One region of the Gluconobacter sp. P1D12_c genome, then DNA from elsewhere that is predicted to be linked to it. Evidence: predicted binding sites of a transcription regulator. Region 1 holds the regulator's gene; the other holds the start of a gene.
The links. Region 1 encodes HrcA, which represses chaperone genes, less so after heat shock. Its sites were predicted from a motif close to GTTNGCACTCNCNNNNNGNGAGTGCNAAC; they were not measured.
Positions count from the first base shown of each region.

Region 2: the regulator HrcA is predicted to act here: its motif matches at 2,890-2,918, upstream of groES (co-chaperone GroES).

Region 1 covers NZ_JACSIQ010000009.1:45,752-53,316, reverse strand. The annotation lists gene KP705_RS11180 (ABC transporter ATP-binding protein) at 1-1,628, shown strand, start outside; gene KP705_RS11175 (amidohydrolase family protein) at 1,730-3,115, shown strand; gene KP705_RS11170 (hypothetical protein) at 3,351-3,812, shown strand; gene rdgB (RdgB/HAM1 family non-canonical purine NTP pyrophosphatase) at 3,790-4,389, opposite strand; gene rph (ribonuclease PH) at 4,389-5,099, opposite strand; gene hrcA (heat-inducible transcriptional repressor HrcA) at 5,183-6,253, shown strand; gene KP705_RS11150 (aldo/keto reductase) at 6,316-7,206, shown strand; gene KP705_RS11145 (penicillin-binding protein 1A) at 7,292-7,565, shown strand, end outside.
Region 2 covers NZ_JACSIQ010000001.1:254,860-262,424, reverse strand. The annotation lists gene KP705_RS01175 (S-methyl-5'-thioadenosine phosphorylase) at 1-727, shown strand, start outside; gene KP705_RS01170 (DUF2934 domain-containing protein) at 775-1,161, opposite strand; gene KP705_RS01165 (SDR family oxidoreductase) at 1,164-1,904, opposite strand; gene KP705_RS01160 (dienelactone hydrolase family protein) at 1,913-2,587, opposite strand; gene KP705_RS01155 (DUF4169 family protein) at 2,669-2,863, shown strand; gene groES (co-chaperone GroES) at 2,993-3,283, shown strand; gene groL (chaperonin GroEL) at 3,335-4,972, shown strand; gene KP705_RS01140 (TonB-dependent receptor domain-containing protein) at 5,226-7,565, shown strand, end outside.

The sequences.
Region 1 (7,565 bases):
ACGCCGCCGGGCCAACCATCCCGAAAACCGATGAGCTTCTGAGCCTGCGTAATGATGCGTTCCTCATGGTGGGAGGATTAATTGCGCTTGGCTTGATTGGGCTGTTTGGTCGTCGGTCGTCTTTTGTCGGGATTTCACATCTGACGCTGGCAATCATGCACAAGGTCCTCAATCAGGCCTTTGCCCGCGTGCAGCGATTCTCAACCGACTGGCACGCCAATACCTTTGCCGGATCGACGGTTCGCCGCCTGACCCGAGGCATGTGGGCTATCGACACACTGGACGACACCCTGCTGCTGATGATCGGGCCAGAGGTTCTGGTGCTCGGTGGCACTACGGCCGTCCTCATGTTCCGTTCTCCCCTTATGGGATCGGTCCTTGCGGTTTCGGTCGTGCTGTTTGCCTGGCTCTCAATTATCCTGACGCTTCGTTACGTTGCGCCCAGTGCCCGTTCGTCCAATGAATGGGACACGAAAATGGGTGCAGCCATCGCGGATTCCGTTACCTGCAATCCGGTTGTCAAAGCGTTCGGCTCTGAAAAGCGGGAAGAGCAGCGGCTGGACACCATCGTCGAAGGCTGGCGCGGACGTACCCTGAGGACATGGCTGCGCGGCACCAATAGCGCCAATATTCAGGCGCTGGCTTCTCTCGTGATGCGGATGCTCATGATCGGGCTTGCCGTCATGCTGTGGTGGCAGGGCAAGGCCGGTCCGGGTGACGTCGCATATGTTCTGACAATGATGTTTCTCGTGCAGGGATATCTTCGGGATCTTGGTCAGCAGGTCAGTCAGGTGCAGCGTTCCGTCAATGAGATGGAAGAGCTGATCGCCATCTTCCGCCGGGATTCGGCTATTCAGGATGCACCAGACGCTCAGACTGCACGGTTTACGCAGGGCGAAGTCCACTTCGATAACGTGACGTTCCAGTACCCGGGGCAGGACAAACCTCTTTATCAGGACCTCACGATCGATATTGCGCCGGGATCACGTGTGGCCCTCGTGGGGCCGAGTGGATCTGGAAAGACGACCCTCACGAAGCTTCTGCAACGCCTGTATGATGTGAACAGTGGACGCATCACGGTTGATGGGCAGGACATCGCGCATGTCACGCAGGATTCCCTGCGGTCGCATATTGCCATTGTGCCACAGGAACCTGTGCTGTTTCACCGGACGCTGGCTGAGAATATCGCCTATGCCCGGCCTTCGGCATCCATCGAAGACATCAAGGAAGCAGCGCGTCAGGCCAACGCAGCAGCCTTTATTGAGCGTCTGCCGGAAGGCTACAACACGATGGTCGGCGAACGCGGGGTCAAGCTCTCGGGCGGTGAGCGTCAGCGTGTCGCGATTGCCCGGGCATTCCTTGCAGATGCACCCATCCTTATTTTCGATGAAGCAACATCCAGTCTGGATTCAGAATCTGAATCCCTGGTGCAGGAGGCAATGCGCCGCCTGATGCAGAATCGCACCGTCATCGTGGTGGCCCATCGCCTTTCCACGGTGATGGAGCTGGATCGGATTCTTGTCTTCAGTCGGGGTGAGTTGAAGGAAGATGGCACTCATGCCGAACTGGTAGCTCAGGAGGGCGGTATTTATCGCCGCCTGTTCGAGCTTCAGTCTCTCGAAGGCTAAAAGTTCCTAGGGTCTTTTCACAATTGCGAGACTGTATTGGTCTTTTCTGCATAACAGAACGTTTCCCCTCAGCCTAAATGCTGCTGAGGGAAAATTCCATCATGACACTTCGTTCTGCTTTCGCTGGGCTTTTGCTGGCCGCACCGGCGACGTTGATGGCCTGCACCGCGCAGGCAGAACCTGTAGCATTCGATCATGCCCGTCTGATCGATGGAACAGGAGACCCTGTCCGTGAGAACGTCACAGTCGTCATTAACGATGGACGAATTGTCTCTATCGGTGATCCGGCCCCATCAGGAGCCGAACATGTCGATCTCAGTGGCAAAACCCTGTTGCCCGCTTTGATCAGCGACCACAGTCATGTCGGTATCATCAAGGGAACGTCTGGCAGCAACGAGAACTACACCCGAGCCAATATTCTGGCGGCTCTGAAGCAGTACAGTGATTACGGCGTCCTCACCGTAACTGCGCTGGGCCTGAATCGATCGCCGCTCTTTGATGATCTGCGGCGGGAGCAGCACGCGGGTAAGAATCCAGGCGCGGATCTGTTTGGCGTCGATCAGGGCATTGGTGCTCCCAATGGTGCGCCGCCATCGGCCATGGTCAAAGGGCTCGGCCCGGATCAGGTTTATCGTCCGACCACGCCGCAGGAGGCGCGTCAGGACGTAGACCGTATGATTGCGGAACACACGGATCTCGTGAAACTCTGGGTGGATGATTTCCGGAACGGTGTGCCGAATGGCAAGACGCTTCCGAAGATGTCTCCTGACATATACCGGGCGGTCATAGACGAAGCCCATCAGCACAATACGCGCGTGGCGGTCCATATTCATGACCTGGATATTGCCAAAGCTGTCGTGGATGCAGGAGCCAATATCCTCGCACATGGTGTGCGAGACCAGCCGGTTGATCAGGCTCTGATCGACGCCGTGAAGGCCCATGGTGTTTGGTACATCGCTACTCTGGGCTTGGACGAGGCGAATTACCTTTTTGCAGAGCATCCGGAGCTTTTGAATGTTCCCTTCGTTGCGGCCGCCATCGATCCTGCCCTGATGGCTCAGCTCTCAGAAGCAGACTGGCGCAAACAGACACTTTCCAAGCCGCTTGTCGCGGCTTCTCATACTGCGCTTGCGATTAATCAGAAGAACCTTCTGACGCTTTATCGGGCAGGTGTGAAAGTGGGCTTTGGAACAGACTCAGGGGCTGCTCCAACGCGTTTGCCGGGGTTTGCGGAACATCGCGAACTTGCCTTGACGGTAGAAGCTGGACTGACACCGCTTGAAGCCATTCATCTGGCGACTGGAAATGCCGCTGAACTGCTTGAACTTGAAGATCGCGGTGTTCTGAAAACAGGGAAGAGGGCAGATCTTCTGATCGTTCGTGGCACCCCAGACCAAAGCATCGCAGATATCGATCAGATAGATCAGGTGTGGCAGCGGGGTATTCTCGTCAGTCACGGGCCTGTTGTTAAGCACCAGGGGCTCTGACGGGAGTTCATCCTGACTCCTGTCATTTCAAAAGAGTATCTGTCGAACCGTTTTTCTCTGCAGGTACCAGATTTTATACTGTTACCAGATCGATTCATGACATAATATTTCTATGAAGCAGGCGGGAATGTAGTGTGGATGAGAGACTGCAGTCTGCTTCATGGAGCTGTCCATGGTCGGGAAAGTGCGTGCTCGACGGTGGACAATAAAATCACTGCATACGGCAGGAAAACGCATGTCCTCTTTTGACTACCTTACAAATGATCCCGGCCTCCACCTTGCTTGTGATGATGGATATCTCATCCATCCAGCCCGCTGGCAGGGAAGTCATGCCCTTTTTATTCTTTCCACCCCCATAAAATCACTCTGGCTTCTCTCTCGCAGGCACAGTCAGTCTTGCCGCAGCGAAGAGCGCGGGGTCCTGATCCGGGACATCACTCTTTACGCGGCGAGAGGGGCTCACCGCCTCACATCACATCTTAAATTTCCTGAAAGTATGGGATGGGCGTCGAGCGAAGGCGATGATGCCCGCTGGACAGAGGGGCGTGCTCACCTGGAACTCGAAAATGTTCTGGGAAGGGAAACGGGCATGCTGTCCGTGGAGGTCTGTTCAAAAGGGCCCTATCATCTGGAACAGGAGAGTTCGCAGCTCTCCTGTTCGGCGAGCGTAGAGTTCAACCTTCCACACATTCAGTAAGGAAAAGGGTGAGCGCGCGGCCGCGGTGACTGATCGCGTTTTTCTCGTGCTCGCCCATTTCTGCGAAGGTCCGGCTTTCGCCTTCTGGTGCAAACATCGGATCATAGCCGTGACCATGATCCCCACGCGGAGGCCAGACTGTCTGGCCATGGCATTCCCCAACCACGGAATGTGTTTCGCCGTCTGGCCATGCCAGGCAAAGAGCCGCCACGAATGATGCTGCATGGTCTGACGTTTCACCCATTTCGCGATGCACACGCTCCATGGCAACAGTCATGTCCTTTGCAGGGCCACCCCATCGTGCCGAATAAACGCCAGGCTGGCCGCCAAGTGCCGAGACGCAAAAGCCGGAATCATCCGCCAAGGCTGGCAAACCAGATGCACGGGCCGCCGCCAAAGCCTTGATTTCAGCATTGCCTGTAAATGTGTCTGCCGTTTCATCCGGTTCTGGCAGATTCAGCTCCCCTGCAGACACAACAGTGATGCCGCTTTGCGCAAGCAGGCTGGAGAATTCACGCAGTTTCCCGGCATTGTGGCTTGCCAGAACAATTTTTGACCCACGGGACAGGCGACGCATTACAAAGTCTCCAGTGCGGAAGTCTGAGCTTTAAAGAGGGAAGCTGTGCCCAGCTTGGCCAGACGCAGCAGTTCAAAAAACTCAGTTTCCTGAAAAGGGGACGTTTCCGCCGTCCCCTGAATTTCGACGATGCCACCCTCTGCGGTAAGAACAAAGTTCGTGTCAGCCTGAGCGGCACTGTCTTCCACGTAATCCAGGTCCAGCACGGCGCCAGCAGAGGTCAGGCCGCAGGAGACCGCCGCAATTTGGGCTGTCATGACTGAGGACAGATTGGCTTTTTTCAGAGCCATGGAGAGAGCAACCCAGGCGCCGGTAATGGAAGCGCAGCGGGTCCCGCCATCAGCGTTCAGGACATCACAGTCCAGCGTGATGGTCCGTTCTCCCAGCTTCTTCAGATTCACACAGGCTCGCAGGGATCTGGCAATCAGGCGCTGGATTTCCTGCGTCCGGCCAGACTGCTTGCCCTTGGACGCTTCACGGTTGCCACGCTGATGGGTTGCGCGCGGAAGCATGCCATACTCGGCCGTAATCCAGCCCTGACCCTTGTTGCGCAAAAATGGTGGGACACGATTTTCGAGAGACGCCGTGCACAGAACTTCCGTTCCACCCACACGGATAAGTGCTGAACCTTCCGCATGTCGGGCAAAGCCTGTTTGGATGGAAATGGCGCGACCTTCGTCACAGGCGCGTCCGGATGGGCGCTTTGTCATGCGAAAAAATCCTCTCTCAGAACCGAACCCTGCCTCTACCGCGTTTGACGAGAAGCCTTCCAGCCCCGACATACAGTTTTACCATGATCAGACCTGACCCTTCCTTCTTCCGCATGCCGAACTCCTTTGCTTCCGGATTGGGAGAGCGGGAAGCTGCGATCCTGCGGGAAATCGTTGAAGAATACGTTGAAACAGGGGAGCCAATCGGCAGTCGTACTCTGGCGCAGCGCTTGAATCTGTCTCTGTCTCCCGCGACGATCCGCAACGTCATGGCAGATCTTGGCCGGGCCGGACTGTTGTTCAGCCCTCATGTGTCCGCAGGGCGTCTGCCGACCGAGAAGGGTGTTAAACTCTTCGTGGAAGGTCTTCTTCAATTCGGTGCCCTGACTGACGAAGATCGAGCCAGTATCGACAGTCGGCTGGAAATTCATGGCCGGTCCTATCAGGAGACGCTGGCGGAAGCATCGTCCATGCTGTCGGGTCTGTCATCCGCAGCAGGTCTGGTGCTGGCCCCTAAATCTGACGCGACGCTCAAACATATTGAGTTTGTTGCGCTCGGTCCGGGACGTGTTCTCGTGGTGCTGGTCAGTTCAGACGGCCAGGTGGAAAATCGCATCATCGAAACCCCAGCAGGACTACCGCATTCTGCCCTGGTCGAGGCTGGCAACTATCTTAACGCTCACCTGGGAGATCTGACGCTTGGCACTCTGAAAGAGCGTGTCAGCAAGGAAATGGACGTCAACCGCCATGAACTTGATGCTTTGACCGCCAGCGTCATCGAAAGTGGTCTGGCCACGTGGGACGCTGATGGTGGAACGCTGTTCGTTCGGGGGCAGGGCAAGCTGCTGGCGGATATCACCGAGATCGAACGACTCACCACGATCCGTATGCTGTTCGATCATCTCGAAACGCAGGAGACCATGCTTCAGCTCCTGCAACTGGCAGACGCTTCGGAAGGCGTGCGAATCTATATCGGCAGTGAGAGCGGAATGTTTGGAATGTCGGGCGTGTCCATGATCGTCGCGCCAGCCCGTAATGAAGCCCAGAAAATTGTGGGTGCCATTGGTGTCATCGGGCCAACGCGCCTGAATTACGGGCGAATTGTACCCGTCGTGGATTACACGGCCCGGATGGTCGGACGCCTGCTGGGATAGTGACTGCAACCCTTCCGCCTTTGCGCTGTTGAATCCTGCGTCCATCGGAAAGGAAAGAGTCCATGGCTACGATTGACGCAAAGAAATCCGGTACGTTCCTCATTGGTGGTGATCTCAAGGTCCACCGCCTCGGGTTTGGGGCGATGCGCATTACCGGCAAGGGCATCTGGGATGAACCTCCAGACCACGAAGAAGTGGTCCAGACCCTTGAAAGCCTCCCGAAGTTCGGGGTGGATTTTATTGATACCGCGGATTCTTACGGTCCGTTCGTCTCGGAAAACCTGATCCGTGAAGTGCTTTATCCTTACAAAAAGATGGTCATTGCGACGAAGGGCGGCCTGACACGGCATGGTCCAGACATCTGGAAGCCAGTCGGAAACCCGGACTATCTGAGGCAGTGCGTGTTGATGTCCATGCGACGGCTGGGCGTGGAGCACATTGATCTCTGGCAGCTGCATCGGATTGGACCAGATTGCCCGGCAGAGAAGCAGTTCGAGGCAATTGCGAAGTTCCGCGAAGAAGGCCTGATCCGACACGTAGGTCTGTCGGAAGTGAGCGTGAAAGACATCAAGCTCGCGCAGAAATACTTCCCGGTCTCAACGGTTCAGAACCGCTTCAATCTTGTGGACCGCAAGTCCGAAGACGTTCTGGATTTCTGTACCAAGGAAAACATCGGTTTCATTCCCTGGGCGCCTCTGGCTGCCGGAGAACTCGCCAAGCCCGGTACGGACATGGACAAGATCGCGCATCGACATCATGCAGATGCAGGGCAGATTGCCCTGGCGTGGCTCCTGAAAAGGTCGCCGGTCATGTTGCCCATTCCGGGGACCGGAAGCAGAGCCCATCTGGCCTCTAATGTTCGGGCAGCCTCCCTGAATCTCAACGATGAAGAGTTTGCTACTCTGAATCGGCAGGGTGAAGAGGTGTGGAAGAAATCCGCCACCGGATCATAACGATCACGAGCCGCCGTAAACTGTCACAAAATGACCCTTTTCAGTGGGGGCGACGAACGGCTCGTTTCAGTGCTATGCAGTTTGTATGACGCGCCGTTCCATTCGCTCCCGTAATCCGCAGGACCCCAGGGCCAGTGTGCCCCGCGGGCCCCGTTTCCGCCGTTTCCGTCAGTCTCTTGCCATCGTCGCCGGTGTCGGGCTGGTCGGTGTTGCGGGTGCGGGTATCTTGGGTTGGACCACCTACGCCAAACTCGTGGCTGATCTGCCAAGTGTGGACAGCCTGAGAGCCTATCAGCCCCCGACCGTCAGTCGCATCTATGCGTCTGATGATCGCCTGATGGCTCAGCTTGCCAATGAGC
Region 2 (7,565 bases), on a different contig from region 1:
CTTCCTGCCGCGTCATGGTCGTGGTCATCCGATCCCGCCATCACGCCTCAATTTTCGCGCAAATATCGACGCCCTTAAGCGCTCAGGCGTAACGGATATTCTGTCGCTTTCAGCTGTGGGCTCTTTAAAGGAAGAGCTACCACCGGGCCGTTTCGTGCTTGTCGATCAGTTTATCGATCGCAGCTTCGCGCGCGAAAAAAGCTTCTTTGAGACGGGATGTGTGGCGCATGTCGGCATGGCGGACCCGGTGTCTGCTCGTTTGCTGGATGTGCTGGAAGCGGAATCCCGTAAGCTCGATATTCCTGTGACACGTGGTGGAACCTACATCGTCATGGAAGGGCCACAGTTCTCTACGCGTGCCGAGAGCGAGCTCTATCGGTCATGGGGTTGTTCGGTGGTTGGCATGACCAACATGCCGGAAGCCAAGCTCGCCCGTGAAGCCGAGATGACATACGCAACGGTGGCCATGGTCACGGATTATGACTGCTGGCACACCGAGCATGACAGCGTGACGGTTGAAGGTGTGGTGAAGGTCATGAAGGGGAATGCGGATAATGCCCGCCGTCTCGTGAAGGCTGTGATCCCGGTTCTGGGTCAGAAGCGCCCGCTCGATCTTTCTGCCGAGCGTGCACTCGACTTTGCGATTATCACCGCACCCGAGAAACGCGATCCGGCTCTTGTTGCCAAGCTGGATGCCATCGCAGGTCGCGTTTTGAACAAAGCCTGAATAGCCCGCCGCCCGCGCAAAAAACGGGCGGCAATAGGGGAGGGCGATCAGTGCCCTTCCTGTTTTTCGTCGATTTGAGCGTACCCCGGCTGACCGGCGTCGGTGCTGGGATCATCCAGCAGTTCGCGTTCTTCTTTTCGATCCGCGACGGGAAAATGGCGGTGATCGCCCTGGTCCGTGCTGCGCTCTGGGAATTCCCCAAGATTTTCCTGTAAGCGTGGATCTTCGATCTGAACATCTGCCAACTCTGGGGGCGGGAGATCCTCAACAGGCGTGCCCTCGGGAACGCCCTTGATGGAAATCAGGTCCGTCGCTTTGTCCAGATAGGCTTCAGGGCCGCCGTCCGGCTTTCCGTCAGCTTCCCAAAGTAACTTGGCCTCGCGGCGGATTGCTGCGTCACGTTTTGGATCTGCTTCGAGTGGGTTGTTGCTCATGATCAGAACTCCTGAAGGGTTGGGCGCAGGACAATCTCGTTGATGTCCACGTCGTCAGGTTGTGAGATGGCGAAAGCGATGGCCCTCGCCACGGATTCCGCCGGAATTGCAATCTTGTAGAACGCTTCAACATGCTGACGACTTTCACTGTCGCCGCTGCCCGTTTTGAGTTCGCTTTCCACTGCGCCGGGCTCGATGGATGTAACGCGAAACGCGTTGCCAGCCTCCTGACGAAGGCCATCACTGATGGCCCGCACGGCAAACTTCGTTCCTGAATAGACGCTGCCTCCAGGGGCGAAGACCTTGATCCCGGCAACCGAGGACAGGTTGATGACATGTCCCGATTTCTGACGCTCAAAGATCGGTAGTGCTGCGGCGATGCCGTACAGAACGCCCTTGATGTTGATGTCGATCATCCGGTCCCACTCGTCGACCATCAGTCGTTTCATGGGGGCAATCGCCATCAGCCCGGCATTGTTTACGAGGACATCAAGACGTCCGAAGTCCTGCTCAACGGCTTTTACAACGTCCGCAACGTTCTGGCGGTTCGTGACATCCAGTGTGTAGGCCCGTGCAGTCTGGCCCAGTGCTTCGAGTTCGGAGACAATTTCGTCCAGTCGGTCCCGACGTCTGGCGGCGATAGCAACGTAAGCCCCTCGTGCTGCGAGATAACGCGCGGTTGCTTCACCGAGGCCGCTGCTGCCGCCTGTGATGAGGACAATTTTTCCTGCAATGCCTTCCATGTCAGGCCTCACGTACGCTTGATGTGATGCTTCAGAAACGCGACGCTCCGGCTCCAGGCCAGATCTCGGGCGTCCTGATTGAAGCTGGAACGTTCTGGGCATCCAAAGCCATGTCCAGCCTGATCGTAAAGGAAGACCTCGACTTCTGGCCGACTTGCGCGAATTTTCTGAACGTCACCTGGCGGAATGGACGCATCTTCTCCGCCGAAATGGAGCTGCGTCGGGCAGTGCGGGGCTGTGTCACAATGGTTGGCAATACCGCCGCCATACCATCCGACGGCGGCATTAAAGTGGTGCGTGCGTGTTGCCGCAAGCCACGCGATGAGGCCGCCCCAGCAGAAGCCGATAATCCCGACTGGGCGGTGACCATCATCCTGTCTCATTTTCTGAGCGCAGGCTTCCAGATCCTGCTGGATCAGATCTGGAGAAATGCCGCTTCGAAATTCCAGCCCTTCCTTCAGGCCAGCCTCGTTGTACGCCAGAACCGTATGGGGTTTGACGCGGTCAAAGAGGGCAGGGGCGAGAACATGGAAGCCCTGCTGAGCCAGATCAGAGCAGACGTCCCTGATGTGCCCGGTCAGGCCAAAAATTTCCTGCACTACGACAATGGAGCGTGTGGACTCGGGGGAGCCCGTCTCCCATGCCTCGAATTCGTGGCCGTCTGCCGCCGTGAGGCGGATCATGTGGCCCTCGGTCTTTTCTTGGGAATGCTTGTGGTCCATTGATTTCTGTCCAGTCTCTGTAACGCCGGAAAGGCAGATGCCATGAGCGACGTCATCCATCTCCGTCGGGAACGCAAACGCCGCAAGTCCGTAGAGGATGCGAAGGAAGCTGAGACCAATCGTCGTCTTTATGGCAGGACGAAAGGTCAGAAAATGGCGGATATGCTGGAGAAAAGGCGTTCTGAAGCCCTATTGGACGGAAAGAAAATTTTTTCGGCCGAGGGCGATGGTTCTTGACGAAAACGGGTGGTGGCACTACCTCTCTTGGCACTCTCGATGTGAGAGTGCCAACTGCGCTGCAGCAATTGAGCGCGTAACCCGGCCGCGTCGCTTCGTAGAAGGGCACGGCCTAAAATGGAGCGATCCATGACGACATTTCGTCCCCTGCATGACCGCGTTGTAGTCCGCCGCCTGACCGGTGAAGAAAAGACCGCTGGCGGCATCATCATCCCTGACACCGCCAAGGACAAGCCGACCGAAGGCGAGATCGTATCCGTAGGCCCAGGCGCCCGGAACGAGCAGGGCCAGATTGTGGCTCTCGACGTCAAGGCAGGCGACAAGGTGCTGTTCGGCAAGTGGTCCGGCACCGAGGTGAAGATCAACGGTGAAGAACTGCTGATCATGAAAGAGAGCGACATCATGGGTGTGATCGGCTGAAAAGCCATCCCCGTTTCCTCTCGTTAAAAACCTCAACAGGAGATTAAGAACATGGCTGCCAAGGAAGTTAAGTTTGGTGCCGACGCCCGCGACCGTATGCTGCGTGGCGTTGATATTCTTGCAAATGCCGTCAAGGTAACGCTGGGCCCGAAGGGTCGTAACGTTGTTCTCGACAAGAGCTTCGGCGCACCGCGCATCACCAAGGACGGTGTGTCTGTCGCCAAGGAAATCGAACTGGCTGACAAGTTCGAGAACATGGGCGCTCAGATGGTGCGCGAAGTTGCGTCCCGTACGAACGACCTGGCTGGTGACGGCACGACGACGTCCACGGTTCTTGCTCAGGCAATCATCCGCGAAGGTGCCAAGGCTGTTGCAGCTGGCATGAACCCGATGGACCTGAAGCGCGGCATCGACAAGGCTGTCCTCGTCGTTGTTGAAGAGCTGAAGAAGAACAGCAAGAAGATGACCTCCCCGGAGGAAATCGCTCAGGTCGGTACGATCTCTTCCAACGGTGAGCGTGAAATCGGTGAGATGATCTCCTCTGCCATGCAGAAGGTCGGCTCCGAGGGCGTCATCACGGTTGAAGAAGCCAAGGGCCTGCACACCGAACTCGACGTTGTCGAGGGCATGCAGTTCGACCGCGGCTACATCTCCCCGTATTTCGTGACGAACCCGGAGAAGATGACGGCCGATCTCGATGCGCCGTACATCCTGATCCATGAAAAGAAGCTATCTTCGCTTCAGCCTATGCTGCCGCTGCTCGAGAGCGTCGTACAGTCCGGCCGCCCGCTGATGATCATCGCTGAAGACGTCGATGGCGAAGCACTTGCTACGCTGGTCGTGAACAAGCTGCGTGGTGGCCTGAAGATCGCTGCCGTCAAGGCTCCGGGCTTCGGTGACCGTCGCAAGGCCATGCTGGAAGACATCGCGATCCTGACGGGTGGCCAGGTCATCTCCGAAGATATTGGGATCAAGCTGGAATCCGTTACCCTCGACATGCTGGGCCGCGCTAAGAAGGTTCACATCGAGAAGGAAAACACCACGATCGTTGAAGGCGCTGGCAACAGCGACGACATCAAGGGTCGTTGCAACCAGATCCGTGCTCAGGTTGAAGAAACAACCTCTGACTACGATCGTGAGAAGCTCCAGGAGCGTCTTGCAAAGCTGGCTGGTGGCGTTGCCGTCATCCGCGTCGGTGGCAGCAGTGAAGTTGAGGTGAAGGAGCGCAAGGATCGCGTTGACGACGCTCTGCACGCAACCCGCGCAGCTGTTGAAGAAGGCATCGTCCCGGGTGGTGGTACGGCTCTTGCCCGCGCTTCCGTTGCTCTGAAGGGTCTGACCTTCGATAACGACGATCAGCGTATCGGTGGCGAGATCGTTCGCAAGGCGCTTCAGACGCCGCTGCGTCAGATCGCTGAGAACGCTGGTGAAGACGGCGCCGTGATCGCTGGCAAGGTGCTTGAGAACGACACCTACAACTTCGGCTTTGATGCTCAGAACGCTGAGTACAAGGACCTGGTTGGTGCAGGTATCATCGATCCGACGAAGGTTGTTCGTACGGCTCTGCAGGATGCCGCTTCGGTTGGTGGTCTGCTGATCACCACGGAAGCTATGGTTGCTGAACGCCCCGAGAAGAAGGCTCCGGCTGCTCCGGGTGGCATGGGTGGCATGGGCGATATGGATTTCTAATCCAGCGCTTCAGATTCCCCAGTTTTCAAAAGCTGGGGAATATGTCGAACAGTTGCAAAAAAGCCGTCTCACCTCAGGGTGGGGCGGCTTTTTTTTGACTTGTTTTGATATGCGTCAGACACATATGTGACCCTTATGCAACGCTTGTCACAAAACCATCACGTAACGATCTTACTCGCTGGAAGTTGGGGTGACACTTTCGCAATGAAATGTCTAAAGGACGTCACTGCCTTTAGAAGGATTTCGTCTTATTATGATCGTATCGCGTCGCAATATGCTACTTTGCGCGTCGGTTATGGGTGTGGGTGCGCTGTCAGGCGCGGCACAGGCCGCAACAACCGATCACGCTAAAACCACGTCCTCACATGTGCGCCACAAGACTGTGTCACACGGTCCGGTGCGTTCTGCTGCGACGCCTGCAACGACAGCTCCGGTTGCTGCAACTCGTCAGGTTGCCGCTCCGCAGTATGCTGCGCCTGTTGCGGTCAGCAATACACGTGCCCTGCGTTCCATCGACTCAGGTCGGTCCGAGAACGTTGTGGTAACGGGTTCGGCTCTGAGCACGTCGAACAATTCCAACGCTAACCCGGTCCAGATTGTGACCAGCAAGCAGATTGAACAGACAGGAGCCACCACGGTTGGTGACTACCTGCAGCGTCTGCCGTCCATGGGGTCTTCGGGCACAACGAACAGCCAGACCAATGGTACGGGCGGTTCATCCTGCATGGATCTGCGTAACCTTGGACAGAACCGCGTTCTGGTTCTGGTCGACGGCAAGCGTGCTGCCATCAATGGCAACAACAGCTGCTTCGACATGAACACGATTAACGTTCATCAGGTTGCCAGCATTGAAATCCTGAAGGATGGAGGTTCCGAGCTGTATGGTGCTGACGCTGTTTCCGGCGTTATCAACATCAAGCTCCGTCATGACCTCAATGACGCAAACCTCACGGTTCGTGGCGGCATCGGAACGGATCATGGCGACGGCCAGACAGGCATGATCTCCGGCTACAAGGGCTGGAACTTCGATCATGGCAAGGGCAACGTAACGCTTTTCGGGTCTTACATGACCTCAAGCGGCATCAAGCAGGCTAATCGCTCCTGGGCAACCCCGGTTCAGGGTAACGATCCGATCAACCCGGCCAATCTTTCCTTTGGTTCAGGCTATCCAACGGGTGGTCTCTTCCAGACCAGCACTGGAAACTATGTCGGTAGTGAGAGTGGCGCTCTGCACTCCTACACGAAGGCTGATCGTTATAACTATGGTGCTGACCAGAACCTGACGAACTCCCTGACGAACGGGACGCTGTCGTTTGATGCCCATTATGACATCAACCGTCACTTCACACCGTACCTGAACTTCAACTACGCCCATCGTAACTCATCCACGACGATGGCGCCGATCCCCGTTGCCGGCAGCATCTATCCTTCCACGCTGCCGACCGCGCTGTATGTTCCGGAGAACTATCCTGGAAATACGCTGGGTGAAGACGCCTACATGTCCAAGCGTATGGGTGAGTGGGGCAACCGCCGCAGCGAAACGGCCACCGATACTTACACGGGTATTGCTGGCGTAAAGGGTGAAATCACCCACGGCTGGAACTACGATCTGTCCTACACCTACGGCTGGAACCAGGTCATGTCCCAGACGTCTGGCGTTGGTAACTACGCCAAGCTTCTACAGACATACGGCTTGCAGCAGGATACTCCGGGTGATTCCGACAGTACGCTGAGCTACAATCCATCTGTTTGTAATGCTGCTGCAGGTTGCGTTCTGTCGAACCCGTTCGGCAAGCTTTCACCGGAAGCCGCAGCTTATTCCAACTACACGTCGCATGATCACTATTACTACCAGCTTCGTGACCTGAACCTGCGCATCAACAACAACCATGTTGTTCACATGCCATGGAACAACGGTGGCGACCTGGGTCTTGCGCTCGGTATGGAACACCGTGGTGAGCAGCTTGCCTATCACCCGGATGCACTGGTTGAATCCGGCCAGACGCTGACGAACTCTGCGTCTTACACCGGCGGTGGCTTCAATGTTTCCGAAGGCTACATCGAAGGTAAGGCAACGCTGCTGCATAACGCTTTCCTCGCCAAGGATCTGACGATCGACGGTCAGGGTCGTTACTCTGCCTACAATACGTTTGGTGGCACGAAGAACTGGAAGGTCTCCATCAACTGGGCACCAATTCAGGACATCCGCTTCCGCGCAACACTCGGCACGTCCTATCGTCAGCCGAACGTGTATGAGCTGTATGGTGGTCAGTCCCTGGGTTACGCTTCAGCGACCGATCCGTGTGATTCCGTGCAGGCCGCATCCTACGGTGCACAGTCTCCTGTCGTAGCAGCTAACTGTGCACGTCAGGGCATCAACAGCAGCACGTTCTCGTCCAACTTCTCTGGACAGGCACCGACGCTGTATGGCGGTAACGCGAAGCTGCGTCCTGAAACGGGCCGGACCTACACGATCGGTACGGTGATCACGCCGCGCTGGATCCCGGGTCTGTCTGCGTCCGTTGAATACTGGCACTACACGCTCAAGAACATGATCACGTACCTGAGCAGCCAGTACATCATGGACCAGTGC